Regions from separate parts of the Pseudomonas chaetocerotis genome, predicted to be linked through region 2. Evidence: riboswitches for the same ligand, from Rfam matches in the RefSeq annotation. Region 2 holds a riboswitch; each other region holds the start of a gene.

Region 1 (5,044 bases), on a different contig from region 2:
AGGTGCCCGGCACCTGCACCTTGGCGTAGGCGCGCACGGTGGTCGGCACCTCGCCCTGGCACAGGTAGGTCAGGCGCAATTCGGGATAACGGAACAGGCAGTGCTCGCTGGCATCGGGGCGGATGCGCTCCTTGAGGTAACGCTTGAGCGCCTGGCTCAACGCACCGGTGGCTTCCTGGTGCAGGGCGGCAAGACGGTCGACCGCCTCTTCGGGGGTGTGGGCAATGATGAAATCATCTGAGCAGGCTTTCACAGTGCATCTTCCTGACTGAACGTACGCCCCTATCTTGCCTGCATACGGTGACGAAAACATAGCGCGACAGCCCTCGCGCATCACTGCTAGCGACTAGGCTTGGATCAACTCGTCAGAGATCACCATCATGCCCCGTGCAATCGTTCTGCTGTTAGCCATGGTCTCATGCTCAAGCATTCAGGCCGGTGAACTCGACGGTCATTACCGAGCAACCCTCGACGGCCAGCCGAGCGAGCTGATCCTGCGCCAGAGCGACTCCGTGGTGGAAGGCGAGTATGTGGAAAGCCAGCGCCTGCGCCTGATCGTCAAAGGCCACTACGACGGCAAGCTGCTGCGTGCCGAAATCAGCGACCCACAGACCGGACTGCTACTGGCCAACATGAACGCCACCTATGCCAATGCCATGCTCAATACCAGCATCGCCGCGCGCGATCCACGCAACGGCGAAGTGTTAGAGCGCCAGGCTCTCTTTCAGCGTGAAGCGGTAGCCATAGCGGCGACGCCGTCCACTGCCGGCGCTCAGGAGCCGGCGCTTGTTGGCACCTGGGTACACGAGAAGATCATCAACAGCGGCGGCACCAACTTCGCCTCGTTCAACACCCTGATGACCCTGCAATTGAACGCCGATGGCAGCGTCACGCAGTGGGCTCGCTCGGTCGGCGGCGGCAACGACTGGAACTACGACAGCCCTGGCGAGGTGCAGTACAGCGGCCACTGGCGCAGCCAGGACGGCATGCTGATGGTGCGCCTGACAGGCACCGCCGACTATCAACCCGCCGCCTACTACCGCTTCAGCGACCCGTACCTGGTCACCGAAAGCAATACCGGCAAGATCATCTGGCAGCGCCGCCGTTAGCGTAACAGTCGCGCAGCGACGCCTTCCTTCATGCTCCTCTCCCTTTGGAAAAGGTGGCGCGAAGCGCCGGATGAGGGCAGGCATGCAGCACAGGCTTTCATCATCCAGAACGCTTCTTGGCGCATGACCGTCAGCGCGACGAGGTCAGGCTGGCTGGTGCAGACGCACGTTGAACAGCGGCCCCTGACTGAAACGCGACAGCGCCTTGGCACCGGCCAGCACGCCCAGGTCGATCAGCGGCTCGATCAGGATCACGCTCATGTAGGCCAGGCCGAAGCTGCCCACGGCCGCCAGGTTTTCGCTGGAGAAACCGTGGCCGTAAAAGGCCCAGAACGCCACCCAGGCGACGATGCCGCCCTGATAAGCGGTCGAAAGCGCCAGCGCCTGCTTGTAGGAAAGATCGATGTAGGCGGTGCCCGGCGCGACGATGCGCTTGGCCAGCAGGCTGATGCCCCACAGCGGGATCAACAGCGTGGTGACATTCATGCCGTACTGCGGCAGGTCGAACTGAGCGAACAGCAGTCCTTGCAGCAGCAGACCTGCCGCCAGGCCAATGCCCGCGGCACCGGCACCAAACAGCAGGAGCAGGGTCGAACCGAGGATCAGATGCACCTCGGAAACGCCCACCGCATGATGCGGGAACACTTCGAAAAAGCAGAACACCAGGGCGGTGGTCAGCAGGCTGCGGAGCGCCAGGGCAGCGACACCGCCGTTGTTGCGTACGCTGTCCTGGGCGAGTTTGGCGGTCAGGCCGAAGGCAGTGACGGCCGTTGCGTAGCTAAGCAGGATCTTGGCGCCTTCGACGACGTCCGGTTCGATATGCATGCGAGTTCCTTTGCCGCGCCCACCGCGCGACGATTCGGATGAGGGAGTGGGCGAAACGCCCGTTGTCGATGGCAGGTCTCCTGGCTCACGGCTTGGCACTCCGCCCGCCTTCCCGACCGAAGTCAGTGGCATCAGGGCATCGTTCGCCGCTTACAGTTGCGGGGGCAGCCAGGGCATTGGCGAGATTCGCCGCACCCTGTTCCCTTTTCATCCGCGCCACAGGCGTGCACGCAGAACCATCGGCCGCAAGATTACTCGCCTGCCCGGCTAAAAAACAGCGCGCCAGGCAATCCGCCCTCGGCACTCGCTCAGGGCAGATGGGGCGTGCTGCGCGCCAGCAGCGCCTCGACGTCAACACCGCGCGGCAGCGTGCCATAGACGCGGCCGCGACCTTCCAGGCGGCTGGCGATGAAAGCGTCGGACACATTGGCATTGCCTGCCTCCAGCAGCAGCTTGGCCTGCAACGCCACGGCCATGTCTTCGGTAAGCTGGCGGGCGCGGTAATGGATGTCGGAGGTATCGGAAAAATCGGCCTTCAGCCGCTGGATATGCGCCTTCAGGCGAACATCGCCGTGGCCATCACCCAGCTCGGCGAACAGCGCGTCGAGCACGCCGGGCTCCTTGGACATGGCACGCAGCACGTCCAGGCACTGCACGTTGCCCGAGCCTTCCCAGATCGAGTTGACCGGCGCTTCACGATACAGGCGCGGCATGATGGTTTCCTCGACGTAGCCAGCGCCGCCCATGCATTCGCTGGCCTCGTAGATCATTTCCGGCGCGCGCTTGCAGATCCAGTACTTGCCCACGGCAGTAACCAGACGGGCAAACTTGTCTTCCTGCTCATCATGCTGATGGTCGAGCGCGCGGCCCATGCGCATGCACAGCGCCAGCGCGGCTTCGCTCTCCAGCGCCAGGTCGGCGAGCACGTTCTGCATCAACGGCTGGTCGGCGAGCAGCTTGCCACCCACCTGGCGATGCGCGCAGTGGTGCGCGGCCTGGGTCAACGCCTGGCGCATCAGGCTGCTGGAGCCGACCATGCAATCGAAGCGGGTCATGGCCACCATCTCGATGATGGTCGGCACGCCGCGCCCTTCCTCACCGAGCATCCAGGCGAAAGCGCCTCGGTATTCCACCTCGCTGGAGGCGTTGGCCCAGTTGCCCAGCTTGTTCTTCAGTCGCTGGATGTAGAACGCGTTGCGCGTGCCATCCGGCCGGTGACGCGGCAGCAGAAAGCACGACAGGCCCTTGTCGGTGTACGCCAGGGTGAGAAAGGCGTCGCACATCGGCGCCGAGCAGAACCATTTGTGCCCCACCAGTTCATAGCCCTGTCCCGGCCCGCCAAGACCGATGGGATAGGCCCGTGTGGTATTCGCGCGTACATCGGTGCCGCCCTGCTTCTCGGTCATGGCCATGCCAATGGTGACGCCGGACTTCTGCTCCATCGGCAGGTTGCGCGGGTCGTACTCGGTGGCGAGGATCTTCGGCAGCCACTGCTCGGCCACGTTGGGTTGCAGGCGGATGGCCGGCACAGCGGCGAAGGTCATGGTCAGCGGACAGCCGCTGGCCGCTTCGGCCTGGCTGTGCATATAGGTCAGCCCGGCGCGGGCGACATGAGCGCCGGCGCGCGGATCTGTCCAGGGCAGCGATGGCAAGCCGTGCTCGACCGCCGTGCGCATCAGCTCGTGGTAGGCCGGATGAAACTCGACTAGGTCGATACGGTTGCCGTAGCGGTCGTGGCTTTTGAACACCGGTTTGTTCTCGTTGGCGAGAAAGCCGGCCTGCATCAGGGTACCGCCTGCCAGGGCGCCATAAGCGCTCAAGCGTTCATCCGCCCAGGCGCCGTCGTAGCGGCGAATCCACTCCTGCAACGGCAGGTCGAGGCGATAGAGATTGGCGCCGTCCAAGCTTGGCACCTGATTGAACACTTCATGGGTTTCGGCGTGCAGACTGGGTTTCATCGCGCGAGCTCCTTGGCGCCGACGGCGCGCAGGCAGAAGGTGGCAAGGCTGGCGCTGACCTGCGCCAGCTCCAGAGTGGGTTGGCCCGCTTCGCGAGCGGCGCGGGCAGGTGGCGACAGCGGACCGACCAGCGCTTCGGCAATGGCGCCGACCAGACAGGCCGCCATCAGGCCGATCGGCTCGACTCGAAACTCGCCGGCAGCGGCGCCCTCCTCCAGCAGGTCACTGAACAGTTCGGCGTAGGCTTCGCGATAGAGCAGGCGCTGCTCGTCGACTTCGGGTTCGACCGGCTCGGCGATCAGCGCAAAGGCCAGGCGGCGGCTATGCCAGGCGCGGGCGGCGAACTGCTCGAGGCCGATGCGCAGGCGCTCGCTGGGGCGGCCCGGCCCGCGCAAGGCGGCGGCCAGGGCATCTACCTCACGCTGACTGGCGCTGGCGAAGACTTCGGCGGCCAGTTCACCCTTGCTGCGAAAGTGGCGGTACAGACTACCGGTGGCGATGCCGACATCGTCGGCCAGCGCCTGCATGGTCAGAGCGGCGAAACCACCCTCGGCAACGCGCAGCAGGGCGCAGTCGAGAATACGCGCGCGCAACGCCTGGTCGCGGTCGAGTCGAGCTTCGGTGGTGCGATAAGCCATGATCTGAATCCTGATTCATCTGCGCTCAGTGAATCAGGATTCAGACCATGGCTAAAGGGACGATACGGCCAAATCTGCCGCCGAATCGGGAATCGGGTGGCTCGTGCAATGCGGCACGTGCAGGAGTCTGCTGGCTGGCGGGTATCGATCACGCCGGAGCAAGGCATCGCCGGCAAGCCAGCGTCTACAGGGCGGAGCGGCTACATCACACCCGACGAAGACGCGTCAGACCGGAGCGGCGCCACCGGAAACCGTCGCCGGGCGGCACAGCACCCAGTCATGCAGCAGCACGCGCAACTCGTCGAACTTCACCGGCTTCGCCAGGTAGTCGCTCATACCCGCAGCCAGACAGCGCTCGCGGTCGCCACTGTGACTGTGCGCAGTGATCGCCAGCACCGGCAACTCGGCGCAGCCCGGCAGGGCGCGCAGTGCGCGACAGGTGGCAAAACCGTCCATCACCGGCATCTGGCAGTCGAGCAGCACCGCATCCACCGCCTCGCCGCGCAGCAACTCC
Region 2 (5,044 bases):
CGTTGCCGAGTGCATTCAGCTCCGGGTCCGGCTTGTCGTCGCCGGGCACCATGATCACCTTGGCGCCACGCGCCCCCAGTTCCACCAGGCGCTCGACGCCATAGCGCCAGTAGCTGACCCCGCCATGCACCGAGATCAGGATGACCCTGGCGTGCTGCAGCACCTGCTCGACGTAGTAGTCCACCGAGGCGTTGTTGCTCAGCTGCGCCGGGCTGGCCAGGCGCAGGCTGGGGTAGTCGTCCGGCAGTTGCCGGGCGGCTTCGGCCAGCAGGGAGAGATGCGAATCACCCGTGCACAGGATTACCAGCTCGGCAGGCGTCTGGCCAAGATCGGCGATGCTGTCGGCCGGCAATTGAGCGCCGGGCTGGGTGCGTAGAAGATGCATATTCGTTCCGTGGCAGGCGCGAATCGTGGGAGGGGCTTTAGCAGCGACTATCCGCGAACCGAATCGCGGCTAAAGCCCCTCGCACAATCACTCAGGCCAGCGCTGCTTGCAGCTCGGCCTCGATAGCCAGGCGGTCGAGCTGCTGGCCGATCACCACCAGACGACTCACTCGCGGCTCGTCGGCCTGCCAGGCGCGGTCGAAATGACGATCGAAGCGCTGGCCAACACCTTGCACCAGCAGACGCATCGGTTTGCCAGGAATGGCCGCGAACCCCTTTACGCGCAGGATGCCGTACTTGGCCACCGCATCCTTCAACGCGGCAAGTAGGCGCGCCTCCTCGGCTTCCGGTAGTTCCACGTGGAACGAGTCGAATTCCTCGTGATCGTGGTCCTCGTCTTCATCGTCATGATGGGTGCGGCGACTGTCGATATGCAGCTCGGTTTCGCTGTTCAGACCCAGCAGCACGTCCAGCGGCAGCTCGCCGCCGTGCGCCTCGATCACCTTGACCGCCGGCGGCAGCTCCTCGGCAACCTCGGCGCGCACCGCAGCCAGCGCCTCGGCGTCGAGCAGATCGGCCTTGTTGAGGATCACCAGGTCGGCGCTGGCCAGTTGGTCGGCGAACAGCTCGTGCAACGGCGATTCGTGATCCAGATTGGGATCGAGCTTGCGCTGCTCGTCCACCTGATCGGGGAAGGCGGCGAAGGTGCCAGCGGCCACAGCAGGGCTGTCGACCACGGTGATCACCGCATCGACCGTGCAGGCGTTGCGGATTTCCGGCCAGTTGAAGGCTTGCACCAAAGGCTTGGGCAGCGCCAGGCCACTGGTCTCGATAAGGATATGGTCGAGGTCGCCACGGCGCGCCACCAGCTCGCGCATCACCGGGAAGAACTCTTCCTGCACCGTGCAGCACAGGCAGCCGTTGGCCAACTCGAAGACACGGCAGTTGGCCTCCTCCTCGCTGCAGCCGATGGAGCACTGCCTGAGGATCTCGCCATCGATGCCCAGCTCGCCGAACTCGTTGACGATCACCGCGATACGGCGGCCGCCGGCATTGGCCAACAGGTGACGCAGCAGGGTGGTTTTGCCGGCACCGAGAAAACCGGTGACGATGGTGACAGGCAGTTTGGCGAGGGTTTTCATGGATGGCCCCGTGGCGTCGGTAAGTTCGGCGGACGGGTACGCGCAGGCGGGCACGCAAGGGCGCGCTGGCCGCGTCGGATCACCCCGTCCGAGCAGTTGGCTGGTCAATCGAGGCAGGTCTCCTGGCTCACGGTCTGCGCGTTGCGCGCCCTTCACCTTCCCGCCAGAGGCAGTGGTATCTCGAAGGGTTTGAGACCGTTCACAGTTGCGGGGGCAGCCAGGGCATAGACCCTGTTCCCTCTTAGCTCCCCGACGCCGTGCCGGGAAGAACCTCGAAAGCGAGAAGGCTACGCAGGCCTTGGCGGCCGGTCAATCGCGGTTGACCGTTGGAATGCGCCATGGTGAGCTACGCCGCTGCACAGCATGAGCTCCCTTGATGATGCCAAGCCCCTCGAACCCCGGCCCTGACGCCTCGCCCATGGTGGTAGCCGGGCTTGGCTGCAGGCGCGATTGCCCCCGGCAAGACCTGCTCGCCCTGCTCATCCACAGCCTGGCACAGCATGGGCTGACTGTGGATAACCTCGCTGGATTGGCCAGCATCGCCCACAAGTGCGACGAACCGGGGCTGCATGAACTGGCCACGCACCTGAATCTGGAGCTGACATTCTTCACCGCCGAAGCGCTTACGCCCCACCAGCCGGAGAAAGCCGGCAGTCCCCTGATCCGATCCGTAACGGGCAGCCCCGCTGTAGCGGAACCCTGCGCTCTGGCGCTGGCAAGGCGACAGGGCACGGCAGCTCAACTACTGGGCGAGAAAACCCGCACGGCCAACGCCACCTGTGCGTTGGCCACCTTCGATAGAGCACCCGTAGCATGACCGTCTATTTCATCGGCGCCGGCCCCGGCGATCCCGAACTGATCACCGTCAAGGGCCAGCGCCTGATCCGCTCGTGCCCGGTCATTCTGTATGCCGGCTCACTGGTGCCCGAGGCAGTCATTGCAGGCAACAGCGCCGAACAGGTGGTCAACACTGCCGAACTTCACCTTGGCGAAATCATCGAACTGCTGCATCAGGCGCACGAACGCGGCCAGGACGTGGCCCGTGTGCATTCCGGCGACCCATCACTGTACGGCGCCATCGGCGAGCAGATTCGTGAACTGCGTGCTCTGGACATTCCCTTCGAGATCATCCCCGGCGTCACTGCCACCGCTGCCTGCGCGGCGCTGCTGGACAGCGAGCTGACCCTGCCAGGCATCGCCCAGACCGTAATCCTCACCCGCTATGGCACCACCTCGCCAATGCCCGACGGTGAGCAACTGCATGACCTGGCGCGGCACCGCGCAACCATGGCCATTCACCTCGGCGTGCGCCAGCTGCCGGCCATAGTCGCCGAACTGCTGCCGCACTACGGCGCCGACTGCCCTATCGCCGTTATCCACAGAGCCAGTTGGCCGGATCAGGACTGGGTACTGGGCACCCTGGCCGATATCCAGGAGAAGGTCGCCGCCAAGGATTTCCGCCGTACGGCGCTGATTCTGGTCGGCCGCGTGCTCGATCCGGGCGCCTTCGCCGAATCGGCGCTGTACGACGCGGCGCATCGCCACCTCTACCGCCGCGGTATTGATTGAGCTTGGCGAGAAACCGTACAAAGCGCTGAAGGCCTTGCCATATAGGGCTTGCAGATACTTATCAACAGGATAGAAAGCCTGTTATCCAAGCACTCTGTGGATAATGGGCATACAGGCGAGCAGTTTCTGTACAAGTCGCTGAAAGCCCCTGTTTATCAGGGCTTTAGCCAGGTATCACAAGGATATCCACACGTTGATCCACGACAACTGTGAGCAACTATTCAGAGCTGCACCTCGACCCGCTTGATACCCAGCACCCGCAGTTCCGGCATCAACTCATCAAGACTGGCAAAGGTCTCGACCTGATCGGCCTCATCCACCAGAAAGAAGCTACGCCCCGCGTCCTTCTTGAAGAATACGATCCACTCAGCGGTATTGGCCGGGTTGACCATGACCTGGGTGTCGAACACAACACCCTCGGTCGTTCTGCGTTTCACATCGCTACGCTTCATCCTCTCTCCTGTTCCAGCGCGACTCAGGCGACCCGACTGCCGCTTATAAGCAGCGGATACGGCCCCCAGTGTAATGGATGAGGGAAGGCACGCCCTGCCGGTTAATGATCGACACGTGATTTCAGGCCCACACTTATATATGATTCATATACGAAACATATATAAGGAGATTTTCATGGGCATCGTCAACATCGATGACGAGCTGCACGAGCAGATACGCAGGGCAAGCAGCGTGTCGGGCCGCTCTATCAATGCCCAGGCAGGTTTCTGGATTCGCATCGGCATGCTCTGCGAGATGAACCCGACGCAGAGCTTCAACGAAGTGATCGCAGCCGAGATGCGTGCAGCTGGCGTGGTGGCTCCGCCAAGAATGGCGGACGCCTCATGAGCAAGACGCCGCAACAGATCACCCTTATGGCGGAGTCCGGCAGATTGCTGGCGTCCGTGTTCGGCTATCTGGATCGCCTGGAACTACTTGGCATGTCCACTCTGCAGGTCAACGACCTTGTGGATAACTACATCGTGGACGAACTCAAGGCGCGCCCGGCGAGCAAGGGACAGTATGGTTTCGCCTACGCCATGAACACGTCGCGCAACGAGGTGGTGTGCCATGGCGTACCCAGCGCCGACGATATCCTGCGCGACGGCGACCTGGTGAACTTCGACATCACCCTGGAGAAGAACGGCTACATCGCCGATTCGAGCAAGACCTATCTGATCGGAGAGGTGTCGGACCAGGCGCGTCAACTGGCCCAGGTCACCTATGAGGCCATGTGCAAAGGCATCGAAGTCGTCAAACCCGGCGCCCGGCTCGGCGATATCGGCCACGCCATCGAACGGCATGCCCGTGCCCATCGCTACTCCGTGGTCAGGGAGTACTGCGGCCACGGCATCGGCCGGGAAATGCACGAGCCCCCCGAAGTGCTGCACTGGGGCAAAGCCGGTACCGGCCTGACGCTGCGCGAAGGCATGACCTTTACCATCGAACCCATGCTCAACCGGGGAACTGAGGATGTACGCACGCTGCGCGACGGCTGGACGGTGGTGACCCGCGACGGCCAGCTCTCGGCGCAATTCGAACACACCGTGGCGGTCACCCGAGACGGCGTTCGCGTACTTACGCTGCGCCCCGAAGAGCTCCACCTGAGCAGGATTTCGGCGTGTTAGAAACGCAAAAGCCCGTCCAGATGGACGGGCTTTTCTTCGCCAGCGGTCTTATTCGACCGTGACGCTCTTGGCCAAATTGCGCGGCTGATCGACGTCGGTGCCCTTGAGTACAGCGACGTAGTACGACAGCAGTTGCAGCGGCACGGTGTAGAGGATCGGTGCGAGCAGGTCATGGATATGCGGCATGGCAACGACGTGGGTGCCCTCACCATTGCTCATGCCGGCCTGCTGGTCGGCGAAGACGATCAGCTCGCCGCCACGGGCGCGGACTTCCTGCAGGTTGGACTTGAGCTTTTCCAGCAGCTCGTTGTTCGGCGCCACGGTAACCAC
Region 3 (5,044 bases), on a different contig from region 2:
AATTCTGACTGACCCGCCAGCGAGGGCTGCTGATACAATGCCGGCCCTGTTTCGTACTCATTGCCAGGAGTATCCGGTGTCCGTCGTGTTCGTCGCCGCCTCCCAACTGCCCACCCCCTTCGGTGTGTTCACCATGCACGGTTTCCTCGACGAGGCCACCGGCAAGGAACATGTCGCCCTGACCTTCGGCAACGTCGCCGACGGTGCCCCGGTGCTTGGCCGTCTGCATTCCGAATGCCTGACCGGCGACGCGCTGTTCAGCCTGCGTTGCGACTGCGGTGCGCAGTTGCAGGCGGCGCTGCAGGCCATCGCCAACGAAGGCCGTGGCGTGCTGCTGTATCTGCGTCAGGAGGGCCGTGGCATTGGCCTGCTGAACAAGATCCGCGCCTATGAGCTGCAGGACGGCGGTGCCGATACGGTGGAAGCCAACGAGCGCCTGGGTTTCGGCGCCGACCAGCGTGATTACGCCATCTGCCTGCCGATGCTCGAGCACCTGGGTATCGACAGTCTCAAGCTGATGACCAATAACCCGCGCAAGGTCAAGGCGCTGGGCGACATGGGCATCGCCGTGGATCATCGTGTTCCGCTGCAGATTGCGCACAACCCCTACAACAAGCGCTACCTCGCCACCAAGGCCGGCAAGCTCGGCCATATGCTGGGCAATCAGCACCAGGGCGAGACCGAGGAAAGCCTGTGACCCGAGGCCAGGTAAAGCGCCGTCTGGCGCTGGCCTGGTGGCGTCAGCTGGGCGTGGCGCTGGCGCCCCTGTTTGTGTTCAACCTGCTGTTTGGCGGCGGCGGTCCCACGGTGCTGGCCATGCCGCTGTTCATCGCCGGTATGGCTGCGATGTTCGTCAGCCTGCCGTTGTTCTCCGCCTACAAGCGCGCACTGATCGCCACTGAAAAAGCACTCGACAGCGACGACGAGCCCGCCGCCTGGCTGGAGCTGGATCGTGTGCGTTTGCGCGCCCTGCTTGGCGCTGCCCTGCCGGCGTGGATCGCGGCGCTGGCGGTGCTGGCTGGCCTCGAGGCGATCCCGCTGGTATTGCTGGCGCTGTCGTCCATCGTGTTGCACGGTCTCTACCGCATACCTCGCCAGTTGGGCTGATGCGCACGCTGCTGCTCGCGCTTTGCCTGCTGGCGCTGCCGCTGACAGCCGCCGAGCGGGTGATCAGCCTGGCCCCCTCGCTCAGTGAAATCATGCTCGATCTGGATGCCGCCGACTTGCTGGTTGGCGTGCTCGAAGGTGATCAGCATCCTGCCGCGCTGGCGCATCTGCCAACGGTTGGCCGTTATGGCCAGCTGGAATTCGAGCGGCTGTTGCAGCTGGCGCCGGATCTGATCCTCATCGCGCCTGGCAGCGTGCCATCGGCGCAGCACGCGCAGTTGCAGCGCTTTGGCATCGACCTGCTGATCGTCGAGCCGCAGCGCCTCGAGCAGCTCGGGGAAGCTTTCGTGCGGATTGGCGAGCGGGTGGGCCGGGCAGAGCAGGGGCAGCGCTTGGCGGCCGAATTTCGCGCTGAGCTTGATACGCTGCGCCAGCGCTACCGGCGCGAGCAGCCCCTGACGGTGTTCTACCAGGTCTGGCACCAACCGCTTTACACCATCGGTGGCGAGCAATTGATCGGTGACGCCTTGCAGGTCTGCGGCGCGCGCAACCTGTTTGACGATCTAGCGCAGCCGGCGCCGCAGGTCAGCGTCGAGGCGGTGTTGGCGCGTGATCCGGACGTGATTCTTGGCGGCAGCAATGCCGAACTCACAGCCTGGCAGGCCTGGCCGCAGCTGCATGCAGTGCGGCTGGGACAGGTCTGGGCGGTACCGGACAAGGGCCTGGAACGGCCTAGCCGGCAGATGTTGGGGGCCATCGAGCAGTTGTGTGAGCGGATGGCGGGGGCGCGGTAGCCCGAAGCCCTTGGTGCGCACGGCGCCCCCTACAGCGGTCGTAGGGGGCGCCGTGCGCACCGAGGTCAGAGTTGCGGCGTCCAGGTTACGGCGAAGAGCGCAGTGCGGCCGGCGCTGTTGTAGCCGAAACGGCCATTGGGTGTGCTGTAGGTCGCTTCTGCGTAATCCTTGTCCAGCAGGTTATCCAGCTTCAGGCTCAGGCCCAGTTCCTCGTTGGCCTGCCAGGCGGCGCGTAGGCTGAGCAGGCCGTAGCCGCTCATGTCGCGCTGGTTTTCGGCATCATCGTAGCGACCACTGATCGCACGCCAGCCAGCACCGAGTGAGACATCGCCGAAGCGGCGGTCGACATCCAGGCTCAGCGTGCGTTTGGCCCGGCGCTGCAAGGTATGGCCGCTGTTGCGGTCACGTGGGTCGATCAAGGCCAGAGCGAGATTGGCCTGCCAGCCGAACAGCTCCTGCTGCACGGCCGCTTCGAAGCCATTGATCCGCGCAGTCTGGACGTTCTGCGGAATGAAATTTTCGTCCAGGACGATGGCATCTTCGATTTCGGTTCGATACAAGGACGCCTGCAATGAACCTGTGTCGCTGTAGCGGCTGCGCCATTGCAGCTCGTAGCTTTCGGAGCGCTCGGCTTGCAGGTCGGGGTTGCCGTACCACTGATCGTAGAGGTCATTGAAAGTCGGCGCACGGAAGCCTTCGCTATAGGACAGGATCAGGTCGTTGGCGCTGTTCAGGGGCAGGGTCAATGCCGCGTTCCAGGTGTTCTCGCTGCCGAACTGCTGGTTGTCGTCGTGACGAAGCCCCAGCTCGGTAGAAAATGTTTCGCCGGTGTAACGATGCTGGACGAAGGCCGCTCGGTTCCAGCGTGAGTCCTCGGCGAAGGCCGCGCTGCTGTGCAGGCGATCCTCGTACCAGTCGGCACCGACCAGCAGTTGCTGGTTATCGCTGAGCGTCAGGGTATTTACCCAGCTCACAGCGTCTCGATAGGTGGTGTAGGTAAAGAATGAATAGTCTGGCGCTGCCGGCGAGTCATCACCGCTATCGCGCTGGTCTTTGCTGTGGCCTATTTCCAGACGGCTGTTCCAGCGCTCGTTGAGCTGGCCATCGATGAAACCGGAAAGGCTGCTGACCTGAAAGTCCGTTGTCGGAAGCAGGCCGGTAAAGACGTCGTCGTATTCCACCTGTCCGCGCTGATCGAGTGCGCTGAAGCCAGCCTGTAGATCATCATTGAAGTGGTGCGACAGATTCAGGCTGAGCGAGCGGTTGCGGTAGGCGTCGTCGTCGCCATTGGTGCCGAAACCGTCGCGGGTCGCGTCAATGCCGGCTGTCTCGTCCAGGGCGGCGCCGAGGTGAAAGCGAGTGTGCTCGTCACCGCCGGAGAGGCCAAGGCTGCGCTGGTAGGTGCTGTCGCTGCCAGCCGCCAGGCGCGCGTAGGGCTTGAGGCCAGGGCCGTCGCCCTGGCGAGTGAAGATCTGAATCACCCCGCCAATGGCGTCGGAGCCGTAGAGTGCCGAACGGGCGCCACGGACCACTTCGATGCGTTCGATCTGTTCGGGAGCGAGAAACTCCAGGCTGCTGGTGCCGCTGGAGGCCGCCGCGATGCGTTGACCGTCGACCAGGACCAGGGTTTGTGCCGTGCTGGTGCCACGCAGGAACACGCCAGTCTGGCTGCCGGCACCGCCAGTGCGGACCACGCTGAGGCCTGGCACGCGTTCCAGCAGTTCGACAACGCTGCTGACTTGCAGGCGTTCGATATCCTGGCGAGTAAATACACTGGTTGCTGCTGTGGCCTGCGTTTGCGGCTCGGCCAGGCGGCCCGAAGTGATAACCAGAGGCTCGCTTAGATACGGCTCGGCAGCCAGCAGGGCAGCAGGCATGAAGCTGATGGCCAGAGCCAGACGAGACAGTTTCATTATTTTTCCTCAACGGTCGGCAGACGTTCGAGGAAGGCAGGCGCAAGCGCGGGCAGGGCAGCGCTTGACCGTGTCGCCCTCCGCAACACCAGTCGCACCGCCTTGGCCGGTCTCCGGGCTCTCGACCCGCGTCCGCCTTCCCAGGCCTGGCCCAGTGGCTGTTGGACGCGGCGCAAGCTCAGCGCTTGCTGTCGATTACCGTTGCGGGGGCAGCGTCGGCATCGCACCGACTTCCCGTTTAACGCCGCTTGCGCAGCACACCCTGGCGGAACATGAATGGCGCGCACCTTAGTGCGCGCGAGTATGAATGACAAGCAAGCCGCGCTCATTCAGCGATGAGCGGGCTTCATGCTCAGGCCTAGAGCAGGCTCAGGCGCTCGCGTACCGCGCGTTCGATACCCGCGTCGTCGAGACCGCATTCGGCGAGCATCTGGCTGGGCTTGGCGTGCTCGACGTAGTAGTCCGGCAGGCCCAGGTGCAGCACCGGTACCTGGCGATTTTCTGCAGCGAAGAATTCGCTGACCGCGCTGCCGGCGCCGCCCATGATGCTGTTTTCCTCGAGGGTCACCAGCAGCTCATGGTTGCCTGCCAGTTCGCGTAGCAGGGTTTCGTCCAGGGGTTTTACGAAGCGCATGTCGACTACAGTGGCATCCAGCGTTTCACCCACGCGCAGGGCTTCGGCCAGTTGCACGCCGAAGGCCAGCAGGGCGACGCCCTTGCCCCAGCGGCGCACGACCGCCTTGCCGATTTCCAGCGGCTCCAGGCCTGCATCGAGCGCTGCGTTGGGGCCGGTGCCGCGCGGGTAGCGCACGGCGGCCGGGCCGTCGAACAGGTGGCCGGTGGTGAGCATGCGGCGCAACTCGTTTTCGTCGCTCGGAGTCATCACCAGCATGCCGGGAATGCAGCGCAGGTAGGACAGGTCGAAGCTGCCGGCGTGGGTCGGACCGTCTTCGCCGACCAAGCCGGCGCGGTCGATGGCGAACAGCACGTCGAGGTGCTGCACGGCAACGTCGTGGATCAGTTGGTCATAGGCACGCTGGAGGAAGGTGGAATAGATCGCCACCACCGGCTTGGCGCCTTCACAGGCCATGCCGGCCGCGAGGGTCACGGCGTGCTGCTCGGCAATCGCCACGTCGAAGTAGCGCTGGGGGAAGCGCTCGCTGAAGGCCACCAGATCGGAACCTTCCTTCATCGCCGGGGTGATGCCGACCAGACGGTTGTCTGCCGCAG
Region 4 (5,044 bases), on a different contig from region 2:
GAACATTGCCGTGCTGACCGTCAGCGACACGCGCACGCTGGAGACCGACACTTCGGGTCAATTGCTGGTCGACCGTCTGACCGTCGCCGGGCACCAACTGGCCGCTCGCGTTCTGCTCAAGGATGACCTTTACAAGATCCGCGCCCAGGTGGCGACCTGGATTGCCGAGGATCAGGTGCAGGTGGTGGTGATTACCGGTGGTACCGGTTTCACTGGCCGTGACAGCACGCCGGAAGCGGTCACCTGCCTGCTGGACAAGCAGGTCGACGGGTTTGGCGAGCTGTTTCGCCAGATCTCCGTGGCCGATATCGGCACTTCCACCATTCAGTCGCGCGCGCTGGCCGGTCTGGCCAACGGCACCCTGGTGTGCTGCCTGCCGGGTTCGACCAACGCCTGCCGCACCGCCTGGGACGGCATTCTCGGCGAGCAACTGGATGCACGGCATCGTCCCTGCAACTTCGTGCCGCATCTGAAACAGGTGGGCGCCTGCGAGACGCGCGGATGAGTGGTTGCGATCATCCCGGTCTGCTGCCCATGGAGGCGGCGCTGGAGCGCTTGTTGGCTTTGGCAGAGGCGACACCAGTCGAGCAGGTCGAGCAGGTTGTGCTGGCCGAGGCGGATGGCCGAGTGCTGGCCGAGCCGCTGATCGCGGCGCTGGATCTGCCGCCCTGGGCCAACAGTGCCATGGACGGTTACGCCCTGCGCCTGGCCGATTGCAATGGCCAGGCGTTGCCGGTCAGCCAGCGCATTCAGGCGGGCACCGCGCCCACATCGCTGGAGCCCGGAACCTGTGCGCGCATTTTCACTGGTGCGCCGCTACCGGAAGGTGCTGACACCGTCGAGATGCAGGAAAACGTTGAGCTGGATGAGGCAGGGCGCGTGCATTTCCGCGAGCCGCTGAAAGTCGGGCAGAACGTACGGGCTCAAGGTCAGGAAACCCGCATCGGCGAATGTGTGCTGCCGGCCGGTACCCGTCTGGGGCCAATCGAGCTGGGGCTGGCAGCCTCGCTCGGTGCTGCACGGCTGGCGGTGCGGCGGCGCCTGTGCGTTGCCGTGCTATCCACCGGCGACGAGCTGGTAGAGCCGGGGCAGGCGCTTGGCCCGGGGCAGATATACAACAGCAATCGGCGTCTGCTGATTGCCTGGTTGCAACGGCTGGGCTGCAGCGTGGTCGATGCGGGTATATTGCCTGATGATCTGCAGCGCACCCGCGAAGCACTGGGTGCGCTGGGCGAGGTCGATCTGATTCTCTCCACCGGTGGCGTTTCGGTTGGGGAGGCGGATTTTCTCGGCATGGCCCTGCGCGAGGCGGGCGAGCTGGCGCTGTGGAAATTGGCGATCAAGCCGGGTAAGCCGCTGACGTTCGGCCACTATCAGGGCGTCCCGGTAATCGGTTTGCCGGGCAACCCGGCTTCGACACTGGTCACCTTCGGGCTGCTGGCGCGCCCGTACATGTTGCGTCGTCTGGGTGTGCAACGGGTCGAGCCATTGGGCTTCGTGGTGCCGGCAGGTTTTGCCTGGGGTAAGCCAGGCATGCGCCGCGAGTATCTGCGCGCGCGTCTGGAGAATGGCCGTGCGGTGCCCTATGCCAACCAGAGTTCAGGCGTGCTGCGCAGCGCCGCCTGGGCCGAAGGGTTGGCTGAGGTGATGGAGGGCACCACGCTGGCCGAAGGGGATAGGCTGCGTTTCATTCCCTTGAGCGAGATTCTCGGCTAGCCCTGAATCGCCCGGCTGTGCGAACGGTCGGGCGCTTTAGATGGCGCGACGAAACTACTGGGTCACATTTCCAGCGATAGAATTTGCAAATGAACCTTATAGAAGGCATAGTCGCGGGCTTGTAAATTCAACCGCCACGGTCGTGCCCATGCTAAAACGCTTCGCACCCCTCGTGCCTCTTGCACTCACAGTCTTGCTCGCTGCCTGCGCCGGCCACTCGCCACAGCCGCAGATTGGCGATATTGCGAGCGAGCCAGTTGCTCGTCCGCTGTCTCAGCAGGTTCAGCCTGCCGACGATGAAATCAATGCGCTAACCGATGACAAACCCTATGAAATGCCGCAGCTGGCAGACAGTCTGCTGGAGCTTGGGCGTTCGCTGGTCGGCACGCGCTATCGCTACGGCGGCACCTCGGTGCAATCCGGTTTCGATTGCAGCGGTTTCGTCGGCTACCTGTTCCGCGAAGAAGTCGGCCTGGAGCTGCCACGCTCCACGCGTGAGCTGATCAACCTCGATGCGCCGAAGGTGGCGCGTGCCGATCTCGAACCGGGTGATCTGATCCTGTTCAACGATCGTGGTCGTGGTCGCGTCAGCCACGCCGGCATCTATCTGGGGGATGACCAGTTCATCCACTCCAGCAGCAGTCGCAGCGGTGGTGTGCGCATCGACAGTCTCGATGACAGCTACTGGAACCGCAGTTATCTGCAGGCCAAGCGCGTCCTTGCGTTGGCTCCGGTGGAAGAACAGGTCGCAGCCAAGCGTCACAACTGATGTATCACGGCGTACCCTCAGGGTTGCGCCGTTCGTCGTGAATCGGCAGAGTAGAGCGCATTCAGGCTCAGGATCGCCTCGCTTATGCCCGCCACGACCCGTGTTGCCCTCATCGCTCTCGCTCTGCTGCTGAGTGCCTGCAGCAGTCGCGCGCCTTCTCCCCAGCCTGGTTACACCCCTCCAGTCTCCTCGTCCTCCTATCAGGGCGGCGCTGAGGACGTGTTGTTCCGCGCCCTTGGCCTGGTCGGTACGCCGTATCGCTACGGTGGCAACACCCCGGAAGGCGGTTTCGACTGCAGCGGCCTGATCGGCTACGTTTATCGCGATGCCGCTGGTATCAGTTTGCCGCGTTCGACGCGTGAGCTGAGTGCCATGCGCACACCTGATGTCCGCCGCGACGCCCTGCAAAGCGGCGATCTGGTGTTCTTTGCCACCAATGGCGGGCGCGCTGTCAGTCATGCCGGGATCTATGTCGGCGAAGGGCGTTTCGTGCATGCGCCGTCCAGTGGCGGCACGGTGCGTCTGGATAGCCTCGACAACGTCTACTGGCAGCGTGTCTACCTCGATGCCAAGCGGGTCATCACGCCAGAGCTCGCGCGTAATCCCTGAGCAGCCATGGTCGATCCCATTCGCCTGCCGCCTCAGCCCGAGTTCTGCGAGCTGTGCGCACGCCCAGTCGCGTTGACCCGGCATCACCTGATTCCCAAGGCGCTGCACGACAAGGTGTATGTGCAGAAGCGCTATCCCCGTCATGAACGAATTACCGCCACGCTGTGGGTTTGCCGCGCCTGCCATAACCAGATTCATCGGCTTTTCAGCGAAAAGGAGCTGGCGCTGACCTACAACAGCCGCGAGGCGCTGCTGAGCGACGAGCGTTTGCGAACGTTCGTCGACTGGTTGGCGCGCAAGCCGCCCGGGTTCATGCCCAGGCATTGAGCGGCGTTGACGGGCAGGGCTGCCAGCCTCTACCCTGCGCGCCTTGCTTCAGGTGCCCCGCGTTGCCGTGAATGGCGGCCAAGGGGTGAAACAGGGAAGCCGGTTCCAATGCCGGCGCTGCCCCCGCAACGGTAGGTGAGTCAAACGTCGCTTCAGTCCACTGTGTATGTGCACGGGAAGGCGCGACGCAGAACCCATGGTTCACTCACAAGCCCGGAGACCGGCCTGTAGCAGTTTCACGGCATCGCGGAGGGCGTTGTCCGGCCAACGCTTCGGTTCTCCGGGGCGTTCGTGTTTTTTGTCTTCCGCTCGCCTGACCAGCCATTAGCGCCTGAACGAGGATGTGCGGATCATTGCCGCGTCGTTTTCCTCGTTGCCGTTCCACTGCCTATCAAACCGGTGGGACGGGCGCCTGACAGGATCACCGCATGAGCGAATCGACCGACCGCGATGCCCGCCACAAGGCGCGCATGCAACGCAAGAAAGCCCTGATCGACGAAAAGATCGCCCAGGCCCAGGATGAATACGGCCTGCTGCTGGTGCACAGCGGCAATGGCAAGGGCAAGAGCAGCAGCGCCTTCGGCATGGTCGCGCGTGCCCTGGGTCATGGCATCAAGGTCGGCGTGGTGCAGTTCATCAAGGGTGCGGCCAGCACCGGTGAAGAAACCTTCTTCCGCCGTTTTCCCGAGGAAGTCAGCTATCACGTGATGGGCGAAGGCTTCACCTGGGAAACCCAGGATCGCCAGCGTGATATCGCCAAGGCTCAGCAAGCCTGGGCGGTGGCCCAGCGCCTGCTCAGTGATGAGTCGGTCGGCCTGGTGCTGCTGGACGAGCTGAACATAGCCCTCAAGCATGGCTACCTCGAACTGGACACGGTGCTGGCCGATATCGAAGCCCGGCCACTGTTGCAGCATGTGGTGGTGACCGGGCGCGGCGCCTTGCCTGGGATGATCGAGGCGGCTGACACCGTCACCGACATGAGCCTGGTCAAGCACGCATTCAAGTCCGGGGTAAAAGCACAGAAGGGCATCGAATTCTGATGACCACACGTCACTGTCCGGCACTATTGATCGCTGCACCAGCTTCCGGTCAGGGCAAGACCACCGTCACCGCCGCGCTGGCGCGCCTGCATACGCGTCAGGGGCGCCGGGTTCGCGTGTTCAAATGCGGCCCGGACTTCCTCGACCCGATGATCCACGCCCGCGCCAGTGGCGCGCCGGTGTATCAGCTCGACCTGGCCATGGTCGGCGAGGCGGAAAGTCGCCGGCTGCTTTGGCAGGCCGCCGGTGAGGCCGATCTGATCCTGATCGAAGGGGTGATGGGCCTGTTCGACGGCAAGCCCTCGGCGGCCGACCTGGCGCGCCATTTCGGCGTGCCGGTGCTGGGCGTGATCGACGGTGCGGCCATGGCGCAGACCTTCGGCGCCCTGGCCCACGGGCTTGCCACCTTCCAGCCAGACTTGCCCTTTGCCGGCGTGCTCGGTAATCGCGTTGCCAGCGGCCGTCATGGTGAGATTCTGCGTGATGCGCTGCCAGCGAGTATTTGCTGGTTCGGTGCGTTGCCGCGTAGCGCTGCTGTGGAGCTGCCCAGTCGCCACCTGGGGCTGGTGCAGGCGGCCGAGCT

The links. A riboswitch is a leader RNA that binds a small molecule or an ion and turns the genes downstream of it on or off. The one in region 2 is predicted to bind cobalamin.
Region 1: another riboswitch for cobalamin. It lies ahead of H3221_RS07285 (energy-coupling factor ABC transporter permease); the one in region 2 lies ahead of cobW (cobalamin biosynthesis protein CobW).
Region 3: another riboswitch for cobalamin. It lies ahead of H3221_RS07915 (TonB-dependent receptor domain-containing protein); the one in region 2 lies ahead of cobW (cobalamin biosynthesis protein CobW).
Region 4: another riboswitch for cobalamin. It lies ahead of cobO (cob(I)yrinic acid a,c-diamide adenosyltransferase); the one in region 2 lies ahead of cobW (cobalamin biosynthesis protein CobW).

The regions. Positions count from the first base shown of each region.
Region 1 is NZ_JACFYX020000003.1:215,523-220,566, forward strand. It holds gene amn (AMP nucleosidase) at 1-313, opposite strand, end outside; gene H3221_RS07280 (hypothetical protein) at 381-1,109, shown strand; gene H3221_RS07285 (energy-coupling factor ABC transporter permease) at 1,254-1,934, opposite strand; cobalamin riboswitch at 1,988-2,190, opposite strand; gene H3221_RS07290 (acyl-CoA dehydrogenase family protein) at 2,243-3,892, opposite strand; gene H3221_RS07295 (TetR/AcrR family transcriptional regulator) at 3,889-4,530, opposite strand; gene H3221_RS07300 (hybrid sensor histidine kinase/response regulator) at 4,756-5,044, opposite strand, start outside.
Region 2 is NZ_JACFYX020000002.1:173,891-178,934, forward strand. It holds gene cobN (cobaltochelatase subunit CobN) at 1-385, opposite strand, end outside; gene cobW (cobalamin biosynthesis protein CobW) at 477-1,526, opposite strand; cobalamin riboswitch at 1,622-1,816, opposite strand; gene H3221_RS04775 (cobalamin biosynthesis protein) at 1,903-2,343, shown strand; gene cobM (precorrin-4 C(11)-methyltransferase) at 2,340-3,095, shown strand; gene H3221_RS04785 (hypothetical protein) at 3,317-3,547, opposite strand; gene H3221_RS04790 (ParD-like family protein) at 3,723-3,935, shown strand; gene map (type I methionyl aminopeptidase) at 3,932-4,714, shown strand; gene glmS (glutamine--fructose-6-phosphate transaminase (isomerizing)) at 4,763-5,044, opposite strand, start outside.
Region 3 is NZ_JACFYX020000003.1:354,271-359,314, reverse strand. It holds gene ribA (GTP cyclohydrolase II) at 77-697, shown strand; gene H3221_RS07925 (MFS transporter) at 694-1,107, shown strand; gene H3221_RS07920 (cobalamin-binding protein) at 1,107-1,901, shown strand; gene H3221_RS07915 (TonB-dependent receptor domain-containing protein) at 1,967-3,814, opposite strand; cobalamin riboswitch at 3,902-4,094, opposite strand; gene dxs (1-deoxy-D-xylulose-5-phosphate synthase) at 4,173-5,044, opposite strand, start outside.
Region 4 is NZ_JACFYX020000004.1:330,334-335,377, reverse strand. It holds gene moaB (molybdenum cofactor biosynthesis protein B) at 1-505, shown strand, start outside; gene H3221_RS09790 (molybdopterin molybdotransferase MoeA) at 502-1,716, shown strand; gene H3221_RS09785 (C40 family peptidase) at 1,865-2,485, shown strand; gene H3221_RS09780 (C40 family peptidase) at 2,570-3,094, shown strand; gene H3221_RS09775 (hypothetical protein) at 3,101-3,421, shown strand; cobalamin riboswitch at 3,455-3,664, shown strand; gene cobO (cob(I)yrinic acid a,c-diamide adenosyltransferase) at 3,850-4,461, shown strand; gene H3221_RS09765 (cobyrinate a,c-diamide synthase) at 4,461-5,044, shown strand, end outside.